DNA from 3 places in the Streptomyces sp. NPDC034043 genome. Region 1 is predicted to be linked to each of the others. Evidence: riboswitches for the same ligand, from Rfam matches in the RefSeq annotation. Region 1 holds a riboswitch; each other region holds the start of a gene.
The links. Region 1 has a riboswitch for cyclic di-AMP ahead of ACZ51S_RS21980 (transglycosylase family protein). Riboswitches for the same ligand answer to the same signal wherever they lie in the genome.

Region 1 (3,914 bases):
CGATGGAGACCAGCGGGTACGCGTCGACGAGCTCGGCGTAGTAGTCCGTCATCTCGGCGGCCGAGCGGGACTGGCCCTCGAACTCGTACTTGCCGTCCTTGTAGAACTCGGACGCGGCGACGTCGAGCGCGAGCGCGATGTCCTTGCCCGGGGTGTAGCCGGCCTGCTTGATGGCCTCGATGATGAGGTCGAGCGCGGCGCGGTTGGACTCCAGGTTCGGGGCGAAGCCGCCCTCGTCGCCCAGGCCGGTGGAGAGGCCCTTGGTGTGCAGGACCTTCTTGAGGGTGTGGTAGACCTCGGCACCCCAGCGCAGCGCCTCGGAGAAGGACTCCGCGCCGATCGGGGCGATCATGAACTCCTGGATGTCGACGTTGGAGTCGGCGTGCGACCCACCGTTGAGGATGTTCATCATCGGAACGGGCAGCAGGTGCGCGTTCGGGCCGCCCAGGTAGCGGAACAGCGGCAGGTCCGAGGCCTCGGACGCGGCGTGCGCGACGGCCAGGGAGACGCCGAGGATGGCGTTGGCGCCGAGCGAGCCCTTGTTGTCGGTGGCGTCGAGGTCGAACATGGCCTGGTCGATCAGGCGCTGCTCGGTGGCGTCGTAGCCGACGAGCTCCGGGCCGATCTGCTCGATGACGGCGAGGACGGCCTTCTCCACGCCCTTGCCCATGTAACGGTTGGGGTCACCGTCACGGAGCTCGATGGCCTCGAAGGCACCGGTGGAGGCGCCGGACGGAACGGCAGCACGGCCGGTGCTGCCGTCGTCGAGGCCCACCTCGACCTCGACCGTGGGGTTGCCTCGGGAGTCCAGGATTTCCCGGGCTACGACGACGTCGATGGACGGCACGAGCATCTCCTTCTGGGATGTGACGCTGGGTGTGCGGTGGCGTGGGGCCGTGGGACGGCCCCGCCGACTAGAGCCTAACCGGCTCGGGGCGGTGGGCTGCCCGACCGCCCGGGTCCTGGGACGAAAAAGGTGCCGAATGCCCGCCTTCCGGGACATAGGGCCCGTGCTCCCGCGCGTTGCGCGGCGGACCGGACATCGGAAGACAGGGGTCCGGTTCCGATATGCGGGTACCGGCGCACGACATGCCGCCGCCCGGCGCGTGGGTGGATACGCGCCGGGCGGTGGGGATGCTGCGGGGTGCCGCGAGTGTTACGCGGACGTTCAGGCGAGCTTCAGCTTCTGGCCCGGGAAGATCAGGTCGGCGTCGGACACGGTGTCCTTGTTGAGCTCGAAGAGCTTCTCCCAGCCGCCCTTGACCTTGTGGGCGTCGGCGATGGTGCCGAGGGTGTCGCCCTCCTTGACCACGTAGGAGCCGTTGCCCGTCTTCGGGGCATCGGTCTTCGGGGTCGACGGCTTGGCCGGGGTCCAGTTGCCCGAGCCGGAGCCGGAGCCCTTGGTCTCGGTGTCGGCCTTCGGCGTGGACGGCTTCGCCGGGGCCGGCTTGGCCGGGGCGGGCTTGGCCGGGGCGGGCTTGGTGGCGGGCTTCGGCTTGGCCGGGGTGGCCGTGCCGCCGCCGTTGTACGAGGAGTTGGACAGGCCGACGCCGCAGTGCGGCCAGGCGCCCTTGCCCTGGCCCTTGAGGACCTTCTCGGCGATGGCTATCTGCTGGGCCTTGCTGGCCTGGTTGGCCTGCGAGGCGTAGGCCTTGCCGCCGTACGCCGCCCAGGTGGAGGCGGAGAACTGCAGACCGCCGTAGTAGCCGTTGCCGGTGTTGATGGACCAGTTGCCGCCGGACTCGCAGGCGGCGACCTTGTCCCACTCGGACGCGGTGGCGGCGCTGGCGGTGCCCGCGGCCATCAGCGGGGCCGCGACGGCGACACCGGCGACACCGGCGAGCGTGACGATGCGGACGGCCTTGGAGCCGCGGCGGTGCTTGCCCTTGCCGGAAAGCAGCATGGATTTCTCCTCACCGACGCCTTCGAGGTGAGCTGTCGGGTTCGGGCGGATGAGTTGCCCGGTCACGCGGCGCGGCGCGTGTCTTCACCCCTAGCCGGTACGCGGCCGCATCACAACGGCCTCTCCCGGCGCCTACCTTGGTTCCCCCGCTCCTGCCTTCGGCGCTTGCGCGACGACTGTTCCCTCCGTCCGCCGGCAGGATTCGGCGATGCGGTCGAAGGAGCCCGCGGTGGCGAGCGATTCAGAAGGTAGACAGGTCTCTCCCCGATGTTCAACGTGTGATTTTGGGGAGAAACCGGCCTACTTGCGTTCCTCAAAGGCGCGTTTGCGCAGGTCGGAGCGGGGTTTGCGGAAGTTCCGGAACGAGACACGCCAGTTGACCGGAAGAGATGCATGTCTCATTTACCGATAACGGACATTCAAGTCTTATTGGATGCCCGAACTGCCCCTATTCCTTGGTTAGATCCAGGTTCTGTCCCGGCTTGATGAGGTCCGCGTCCCCGCCGATGACCTGCTCGTTGGCCTTGTAGAGCTCGTTCCAGCCCCCCTTGAGCCCCTTGGCGTCCGCGATGGCCGCGAGGCTGTCGCCCGGCTTCACGGTGTACGTGGGATCGCCGGGGGCGGCTGACGCCGCGCCAGGCGCCGCCGGGAGCTCGACGGCGGCCGGACCGCGGTGCTTGCCCCCGCCGTCGCCCGCCTCGGCGGACGGGGTGGCCGACGGCGTGCCGGACGGCGCGCCCGGGACGGCCGGGGCGGTCGGCGTGAGGCCCGGGACGGCCGGGGCCGTCGGGCCGGCCGGGGAGGTCGGGGTGCCCGGCGCGGTCGGGGAGACCGGGGCGACGGGGGTGCCCGGGGCGGTCGGGGAGACCGGGGGCGTGGTGGGCTGGACGGTGAAGTCCGGCTCGGGCATGACGGGCAGTCCGCTGGAGGGGCCGAGCGGGTAGTCCGGCAGCACGCTCGGTCCGGTGGACGGGCTGTTCGGCGCCGGAGTCGGCGCGCCGAAGTCCGTGGAGGGCTTGCCCTTGCCGGTGACCGGCACCGATTCGTCCGGCCGGGTCGGGGTGGGCGCGACGGGCCCCGGGTTCTTGTTGTCGCCCGGGTCCACCTCGGGCGTCGGCCCCTGCTGGGTCAGCCCGGCCGAGGCGGAGCACAGCGGCCACGCCTGGGGGCCCTGGGAGGCCAGCACCCGCTCGGCGACCGCGATCTGCTGGGAGCGGCTGGCGAGGTCCGGGCGTTCCGCGTACGCGAGCCCGCCCGCGTTCTTCCACTGCTCCAGCGTGAACTGCAGCCCGCCGTAGGCGCCGCTGCCGGAGTTCGCGCTCCAGGTGCCGCCGCTCTCGCAGTCGGCGACCTTGTCCCACGTGGCGGTGTCGGCCGCGCTCGCGCCGGTGGCGGCGAGCAGCGGCATGGCCAGCGCGGAGCCGGTGACTCCTGCGGTGACGACGATCGCGGGTACCTGGCGGGGGCGTCTGTGGCGGCCGTTCCCGGGAAGCATGAGACTGCACCTTTCGTATAACGGCGGGGTAACGGCAGAACCTAGCCGCCTTCGAACGGATGTCACAAGTTCGGGAGTGGACTGACTTCCGGTCAGTTCTGCTTCGCGCGCGCCCTCAGGCGTTCGGGACTGTAAACCGGACCGGGAGGGTGCGCAGGCCACGCATGATGAGCCCGCCGCGCCAGCGCAGGTCCGTGGGGGGAACGGCAAGTTCCAGATCCGGCAGACGCTTGAGCAAAGTCCCGAGTGCCGTCTGGCCTTCGAGACGGGCGAGCGGAGCGCCGAGGCAGTAGTGGATCCCGTGGCCGTATCCGAGGTGCTGATTGTCACTCCGGGAGAGGTCGAGGGTGTCCGGCCCGTCGAACCGCTCCGGATCGCGGTCGGCCGCCGCGAGGACCACGAGCACCGGGTCCCCGGCCGCGATCTCCTGGCCTCCGAGGGTCAGCGGCCGGGTGGCGAACCGCCAGGTGGCGAGCTCCACGGGGCCGTCGTAGCGCAGCAGTTCCTCGACCCCGG
Region 2 (3,914 bases), on a different contig from region 1:
GCCTCGACGTGGTCGCCGGAGGACTCTCCGCGCAGCCGGCGGCCGATCCACGGCACGAGGTGCTCGCGCGCCCACTGGATGTTGTCCCGGGTCACGTCCACCGAACCGCGCGGCGGGACCGGCGGCCAGGGCTGGTCCGGGTCGGTCGGCACCTCGTAGCCGAGGACCTGCGCGGCGCGCAGCGCGACGCGGGTGTGCCCCTCGGGCGAGAGGTGGAGCCGGTCGCCGTCCCAGGCCCGCCGGTCCTGTACGGACTTCAGGGACCAGAGGTCGAGCACGGGGCAGCCGTACCGGTCGGCGATGGCGCGGACGTGCGCGCTGTACGTCGCGACCTTGCCGCGCAGGTGCTTGAGGACCGGCACGCCCCGGGTGTCGAAGCCGGTCGTCACCATCACCAGGCCGACGGAATTCGTGAGGTCGGCCACGGCCGCCTCGAACCGTTCCGCGACGTCGTCCGGGTCGCTACCGGGGCGGATGATGTCGTTGCCGCCCGCGCAGAAACTGACGAGGTCCGGTGCGAGTTCCTTGGCCCTGGGGACCTGGTCGGCCACGATCTGGTCGAGGAGCTTGCCCCGCACGGCCAGGTTCGCGTAGCGGAAGTCGTGCTCGTCGCGCTGATCGGCCAGGAGCACGGCGAGCCGGTCCGCCCAGCCGAGGTAAGAATCCCCGGGTCCCGGGTCCCCCACGCCCTCGGTGAAGCTGTCCCCGATCGCCGCGTACGAGCCGATGGTCTTCAGTGTCGTCTTCGTCGCTGCCACGGAAAGACATCCTTCACCTTGGCAACCAACCTACGCCAACGTAATGAGGGGTTGACGGGCCGTGATCTATACCACGCAGGGGATAAGGAATAAGTACACGTGGGGCCGGGACCCCCCTCGGGCCCCGGCCCCACGCGGGTCACCGTGCCGACGGCGGGTGCCGTCAGATGCTCACGCCCTTGGAGCGGAGGTAGGCGAGCGGGCTGACGTCCGAGCCGTAGGACGGGCCCGTGCGGATCTCGAAGTGGAGGTGCGGGCCGGTCACGTTGCCGGTCGCGCCGGAGAGGCCGATGGTCTGGCCGCCGGTGACGCTCTGGCCCGCCGAGACGGACAGCGAGGAGAGGTGGGCGTACTGGGAGTACTTGCCGTCGGCGTGCTTGATGACGACCTCGTTGCCGTACGCGCCGCCCCAGCCTGCGGAAACGACGGTGCCCGCACCGACGGCCTTCACGGTGGTGCCGGTGCGCGCGATGAAGTCGACGCCGGTGTGGTAGCCGGAGGACCACATGGCTCCGCTCGCCCGGTACTGGGTGGAGACGCCGCCGGTGACGGGGGCGGTGAACCCGGAGGCGGCGGCGGGCGCGGGGGCCTTCTCGTCCTTGGCGGCGGCGCCGGAGCCCTGGGCGGCCGTGCCGCCGGAGGGGCGGGCCGCCGTGCCGGAGCCCTTGGCCGTGCCCTGCGCGGTGCCCTTCGGGGACGAGGTCCCGCCGGCCTTGCCCTTGGGGGCGGCCGGAGCGCCGCTCGAGGATCCCTCGGCCGGCGCCGCAGGGGCCTTCGGGGCGGGGTCCGCACCCTGGCCGCCGCCGAGGGTCAGCTTCAGGCCCGGGTGGATGAGGGACGGGTCGGCGCCGACGGCCTCGCGGTTGTCGGCGTACAGGCGCTCCCAGCCGCCGTCCAGCCGGCGCTCGGCGGCGATCTTGGAGAGGTAGTCGCCCGGCACGACCGTGTAGACGGTGGGTGCGGCGGCGGGCGCCTGCGACGGGAGGGCCTCGGGGGCCTGCGCGCTCTGCGCGGGCGCGGCCTCGGCCGGGGCGGCGCCCGGGGCCGCGTGGGCGCCGACGGCCCCCATCAGCGGGAGCGCGAGGGCCGCTCCGCCGGTTCCGGCGACGGCGAGACCACGGGATATCGAACGGGACTTGGGACGGCGGTGCTTACCCTTTGCGGGCATGGCGGATTCCTCTCCGGCGCCTGCGAGGTGAGCTGTCGGGTTCGGACTGGAGATGTCCGGCCGTACGTGCGGAGCACGGGTTCGGCTTCACCCCTAGCTGCGCCGGAATCGCTTCCGGAACAGCGGCCTACCTGGTTCCCCCGCTCCTGCCGCGCGCGATGGTCGGGTGCGGTTCCCGGGCGGCGGCAGGATTAGGCGGTCCACCCGGATCGATCGCGAAGGTAATCGAGCGGGACGCCGGGCAACAAGCCACGAATTGCCTGACGCAATCGCAGATATGAAGGATCAATGGAATTCCGGTCACCCTGCGTCCATTCCGCACCATCAACAACCCCCTCCACAAGGGAATTCGGTTTTCGCGATCAGGCACGCACGGTCACCGTATGATCTGGCTCACGGGACCCTGCCCGATCTCGCCTCCACATACGGCAAGTTGCTCCCAACCGGATCAATTCGGACACCACAGGACCACGCGGAGGAGTACACGTGACCCAGCAGATACCCCAGCCCCTTCCGGCCGGACACCAGCCCGGTGCGGAGCTGACCGGAGTGCGCAACTTCCGTGATGTGGGCGGGTTGCCGACCATCGACGGACGGAGGGTCAGGCCGGGACGACTGTTTCGAAGCGGACATCTCGCGCATGCCACCGAAACCGACGCAGAGTTCCTCGGATCGCTGGGACTGCACACCGTCTTCGACTTCCGCAACGAAGCCGACCACGCCCTGGAGGGCCCGGACGTCGAACTGCCCGGAGTGCGCAATGTGAACATTCCGCTCACGGACCCCGCCGACGGCCGCGAGTTCTGGAGGATGGTCCGCGACGGCGAGCTCGACCAGCTCCGCGGCCTCCTGGGGGAGGGCAGGGCGGCCGCCCGCATGAGGGCCTCGTACCGCACGATCATCGAGACCCGCGCCGCCGAACAGAGCCGCGTCGTGCACGCGCTCGCGCGGGACAGCGTGCCGGCGCTCATGCACTGCGCCGCCGGCAAGGACCGGGCGGGGCTGTCGGTCGCGGTGACGCTGCTCGCCCTGGGCGTGGAGCGCGAGGCGATCGTGGCGGACTACCTGGAGTCCAGCGCCCCGCACAACCGCTACCGGGTGCGCCGGGGCAGCGACGCGCCCGAGGCCCGCTCCCCCGAGGTGATGGAACTGCTGGCGCCCCTCTTCGACGCCCGCGCGGAGTACCTGCTGGAGGCCTTCACGGCCATCGACGAACGGTGGGGCGGCGTCGACCGCTACCTCGCCGAGGGGCTGGCGCTGGCCCCCGAGACCCTGGACCGGCTGCGGGACCGGCTCCTGGACTGAGCCGCGGGGCGGGACGGCGGCCGGAGGGACCGGCCGGGAGGAGTACGCACGGCGGACGGAAGGGGTACGGACGGCGGCCGGAGGGGGCGCGGGCGGACCCCCTCCGGCCGGCGCCTCAGCGGTTGCCGACCGCCTGCTTCATCAGGGTCCTGCCGAAGTCCCACATGAGCCCGCCCCCGCCGTGCGCCTCGTCCATGACCTCCTGGAAGGCGCCGACGAACCGCTCCACGTCCGCCTCGTCCACGACGAGCGGCGGGATGAGCTTGATGACCTCCAGGTGGTCCCCGGAGACCTGGGTGAGGATCCGGTGCCTGCGCAACAGAGGCACCACGACCATCTGGGCGAACAACCCCTTGCGGGCCGCCTGGAGCACCGCCCAGCGGCTGCGCAGGCCCAGGGAGGAGGGCCTGCCGAACTCGATGCCGATCATCAGCCCGCGCCCGCGCACCTCGTGCAGCAGCTCGTACCGGTCCACGAGCGCCGCGAGGCGTCCGCGCAGCAGGTCGCCCATGGCCCGGGCGTTGGCCACCAGCTCCTCGTCCTCCATGACCGACAGCACCGCCAGCCCGGCCGCCATCGCCTGGGCGTTGGAGCCGAAGCTGGCCGAATGCACCAGCACCCGGTCCATGGACGAGTACACCTTCTGGAAGATCCAGTCCTTGCCCAGGGTCGCGCCGACGGGC
Region 3 (3,914 bases), on a different contig from region 1:
TCCCTGGAGGACGCGCGCGACTTCTTCCGTACGTACTACGCGCCCAACAACGCCGTGCTGTCGGTCGTGGGCGACATCGACCCCGAGCGGACCCTCGCCTGGATCGAGAAGTACTTCGGCACCATCCCGGCGCACGACGGCAAGCAGCCGCCGCGCGACGGCACGCTCCCCGAGATCATGGGCGGGCAGCTGCGCGAGGAGATCGTCGAGGAGGTCCCGGCGCGCGCGCTGATGGCCGCCTACCGCCTGCCGCACGACGGCACCCGCGAGTGCGACGCCGCCGACGTGGCACTGACCGTGCTGGGCGGCGGCGAGTCCTCCCGCCTGCACAACCGCCTGGTACGCCGCGACCAGACGGCCGTCGCGGCCGGCTTCGGCATGCTGCGCCTGGCCGGCGCGCCCTCGCTGGGCTGGCTGGACGTCAAGACCTCCAGCGGCGTCGAGGTGCCCGCCATCGAGGCGGCCGTGGACGAGGAGCTCGCGCGGTTCGCCGCCGAGGGCCCGACGGCCGAGGAGATGGAGCGGGCGCAGGCGCAGCTGGAGCGCGAGTGGCTGGACCGGCTGAGCACGGTGGCCGGACGGGCCGACGAACTGTGCCGCTTCGCGGTGCTGTTCGGCGACCCGCAGCTGGCCCTGACCGCCGTCCAGCGGGTGCTGGACGTCACCGCCGAGGAGGTGCAGGCCGTGGCCGCGGCCCGGCTGCGCCCCGACAACCGCGCGGTACTGGTCTACGAGCCGCTGGCCGGCGCCGAGGCCCACGAGACCGAGCAGCACGACGAGAACGAGGGGGCGGAGCAGTGAGCGACACCGCAGCCGTCACGATGACCTTCCACCCGCGGCCGCAGGCCGGCGAGGCGAAGCCGTGGGCCTTCCCGGCCCCCGAGCGTTCCACGCTCCCCAACGGCCTGACCCTGCTGCGCTGCCACCGCCCCGGCCAGCAGGTGGTGGCGGTCGAGGTCAACCTCGCGGCCCCACTGGACGCCGAGCCCGAGGGTCTCGACGGGGTGGCCACCATCATGGCCCGCGCCCTGTCGGAGGGCACAGACAAGCACTCCGCCGAGGAGTTCGCCGCCGAGCTGGAGCGCTGCGGCGCCACGCTCGACGCCCACGCCGACCACCCCGGCCTGCGGGTCTCCCTGGAGGTCCCGGCCTCCCGGCTGCCCAAGGCGCTCGCGCTGCTCGCCGAGGCCCTGAGCGCGCCCGCCTTCGCCGACAGCGAGGTCGACCGACTGGTGCGCAACCGGCTCGACGAGATCCCGCACGAGCTGGCCAACCCGCAGCGCCGCGCCGCCAAGGAGCTCTCCAAGGAGCTGTTCCCCGCGACGCTGCGCATGTCCCGCCCGCGCCAGGGCACCGAGGAGACGGTCGCGCGGATCGACGCCGGGGCCGTACGCGCCTTCTACGAGGCGCACGTACGCCCCTCCACCACCACCGCGGTGGTGGTCGGCGACCTGACCGGCATCGACCTGGACGCCCTGCTGGCGGACACCCTGGGTACGTGGACGGGCGACACGGCCGCGCCCCGCCCCGTCCCGCCGGTGACGGCCGACGACCGGGGCCGCGTGGTCATCGTGGACCGGCCGGGTGCCGTCCAGACGCAGTTGCTGATCGGCCGGATCGGCCCGGACCGGCACGACATCGTCTGGGCCCCGCAGGTGCTCGGCACCTACTGCCTCGGCGGCACCCTCACCTCCCGCCTGGACAAGGTGCTGCGCGAGGAGAAGGGCTACACGTACGGCGTGCGGGCCTTCGGGCAGGTCCTGCGTTCGACCGCCGACGGCAAGGGCGCCTCGATGCTCGCCATCAGCGGTTCGGTGGACACCCCCAACACGGGTCCCGCGCTGGAGGACCTCTGGAAGGTGCTGCGCACCCTCGCGGAGGGCGGACTGACCGACGCCGAGCGGGACGTGGCGGTGCAGAACCTGGTGGGCGTGGCCCCGCTGAAGTTCGAGACGGCCGCTTCGGTCGCCGGCACGCTCGCCGACCAGGTGGAGCAGGAGCTGCCGGACGACTACCAGGCGCGGCTGTACGCGCGGCTGGCCGAAACCGGTACGGCGGAAGCCACTTCGGCCGTGGTGAGCGCCTTCCCGGTGGACCGTCTGGTCACCATCCTGGTGGGCGACGCCGCGCAGATCGAGGAGCCCGTCCTGGCCCTCGGGATCGGCGAGGTCACCGTCGTCTCCAACTGAGCGGCGCACCGTCTGAGACGGGCCGGCAACCGGCCCCGTTTCCAGGGGGCTTCGGCGGAACATCCGCCGAAGCCCCCTTTGTCCGTTTGGTGGAGTGGCTGCGTGTATGCGGTGTGGCGTACGCAACAAAAGCGCTCGTCTGTTTGGCGATTGACTGACGATCCGCCTAGCGTCGGCCGTGCTGTTCGTCAGTTCGTACCCGCCGCACCCGCGGCACCGGACAGCGATCGCCGAGTCCCCGTCAGGCGCGAGCCTGGGGAGCCGGGGACCCACATGCGTCCCTGGGGTGAATCGGACCCCCTCGCAAGAGGAGGCCCGTAGGAGACCTTCCTGCTCCGAACCCGTCAGCTAACCCGGTAGGCGAGAGGGAAGGAAAGGATCACCCCCTTCATGGCGTTTGGCAGTCGTGCCGCCGGTTCTGGTAAGCACCGTGGTTCCAGCCGTCTGAGCCGCAAGACCGCCGGCTACGCCGGCATCGCCGCCCTCGCCACCACGGGCGTGGTCGGCACCCTGGCCGCTCCGGCCTTCGCGGCGGACAACAGCGGCGCTCCGTCCATGGAGGACACCGGTCAGAACTCGATCGTCGTCGCCGACGGTCTCCAGGACGACATCGAGGTCCAGGCCGAGTCCCAGCAGCGTGCCGCCGAGGCCGTCGCCGCCCAGGCGCAGGCCGAGGCCGAGGCGAAGCAGCGGGCCGCCGAGGCCAAGCGTGCCGCCGAGGCCGCCGAGGCCAAGGCCAAGGCCGAGCGTGAGGCCGCCGAGGCCAAGGCCAAGGAGGAGGAGCGCAAGCGCTCCAACGCCTTCGTGGCCCCGGTCAGCGCCTCCGTCACCACCCAGTACGGCGCGGGCGGCGGCATGTGGTCCTCCGGCAGCCACACGGGCATCGACTTCGCCGTCGGCCAGGGCACCTCCGTGCACGCCGTTGGCGCGGGCACCGTCGTCGAGGCCGGCTGGGGTGGCGCGTACGGCAACAACGTCGTCATCCGCCACAACGACGGCACCTACACCCAGTACGGGCACATGTCCTCGCTGAACGTCTCCGTCGGCGAGCAGGTCGGCGCCGGAACGGTCATCGGCCTGTCGGGCAACACCGGCAACTCCAGCGGCGCGCACCTGCACTTCGAGGCCCGCACGGGCGCCTCGTACGGCTCGGACATCAACCCGCTGACGTACCTGCGCAACCGCGGCGTCGGCATCTGACCCTCAGTACGCGTCACGTTTCACGTTTCACGCTTCAACGAAGAAGGCCCCGGCTCCCAGAGCCGGGGCCTTCTTCGTTCCGGATTTCCGTACTTTCCTCGGAAAATATCGCGTGTTGCAATAGAGTCGCAGCACGGCCACGATAAACCGAACCGAAACCCAGCGGAGGTCCGGCCTTGCGTATTCCGGCGCACGCGGTGTGCACAGCGATTCGCGACGATATCGTCTCCGGATTCTTCGGGCCGGGCGGCCGGCTGACCGAGGAGGTGCTCGCCCGCCGCTACGGGGTCTCGCGCGTCCCGGTCCGCGAGGCGCTGCGGACCCTGGAGTCCGAGGGCTTCGTCGTCACCCGGAGGCACGCCGGAGCCTGTGTGGCCGAGCCGACCGAGCAGGAGGCCGCCGACCTGCTGGAGCTGCGGATGCTGCTGGAGCCGCTCGCCGCCTCCCGGGCCGCCCGCCGGCGCACCGACGGCCACCTGAAGGTGCTGCGGGGGCTGGTCAGGCTGGGCCGGGAGAGGGCCGGAC

Region 2: it holds a riboswitch for cyclic di-AMP, as region 1 does, so the genes downstream of both, ACZ51S_RS06925 (M23 family metallopeptidase) here and ACZ51S_RS21980 (transglycosylase family protein) in region 1, are expected to answer to the same signal.
Region 3: it holds a riboswitch for cyclic di-AMP, as region 1 does, so the genes downstream of both, ACZ51S_RS19675 (M23 family metallopeptidase) here and ACZ51S_RS21980 (transglycosylase family protein) in region 1, are expected to answer to the same signal.

What each region holds. Positions count from the first base shown of each region.
Region 1 is NZ_JBVISF010000009.1:79,775-83,688, forward strand. Features, by position in the region: gene eno (phosphopyruvate hydratase) at 1-853, opposite strand, end outside; gene ACZ51S_RS21980 (transglycosylase family protein) at 1,169-1,903, opposite strand; cyclic di-AMP (ydaO/yuaA leader) riboswitch at 1,906-2,077, opposite strand; gene ACZ51S_RS21985 (LysM peptidoglycan-binding domain-containing protein) at 2,352-3,398, opposite strand; gene ACZ51S_RS21990 (cytochrome P450 family protein) at 3,514-3,914, opposite strand, start outside.
Region 2 is NZ_JBVISF010000002.1:498,363-502,276, forward strand. Features, by position in the region: gene ACZ51S_RS06920 (SGNH/GDSL hydrolase family protein) at 1-758, opposite strand, end outside; gene ACZ51S_RS06925 (M23 family metallopeptidase) at 922-1,926, opposite strand; cyclic di-AMP (ydaO/yuaA leader) riboswitch at 1,931-2,094, opposite strand; gene ACZ51S_RS06930 (tyrosine-protein phosphatase) at 2,413-3,231, shown strand; gene ACZ51S_RS06935 (aspartate aminotransferase family protein) at 3,347-3,914, opposite strand, start outside.
Region 3 is NZ_JBVISF010000007.1:291,402-295,315, reverse strand. Features, by position in the region: gene ACZ51S_RS19685 (M16 family metallopeptidase) at 1-801, shown strand, start outside; gene ACZ51S_RS19680 (M16 family metallopeptidase) at 822-2,189, shown strand; cyclic di-AMP (ydaO/yuaA leader) riboswitch at 2,408-2,567, shown strand; gene ACZ51S_RS19675 (M23 family metallopeptidase) at 2,580-3,389, shown strand; gene ACZ51S_RS19670 (GntR family transcriptional regulator) at 3,566-3,914, shown strand, end outside.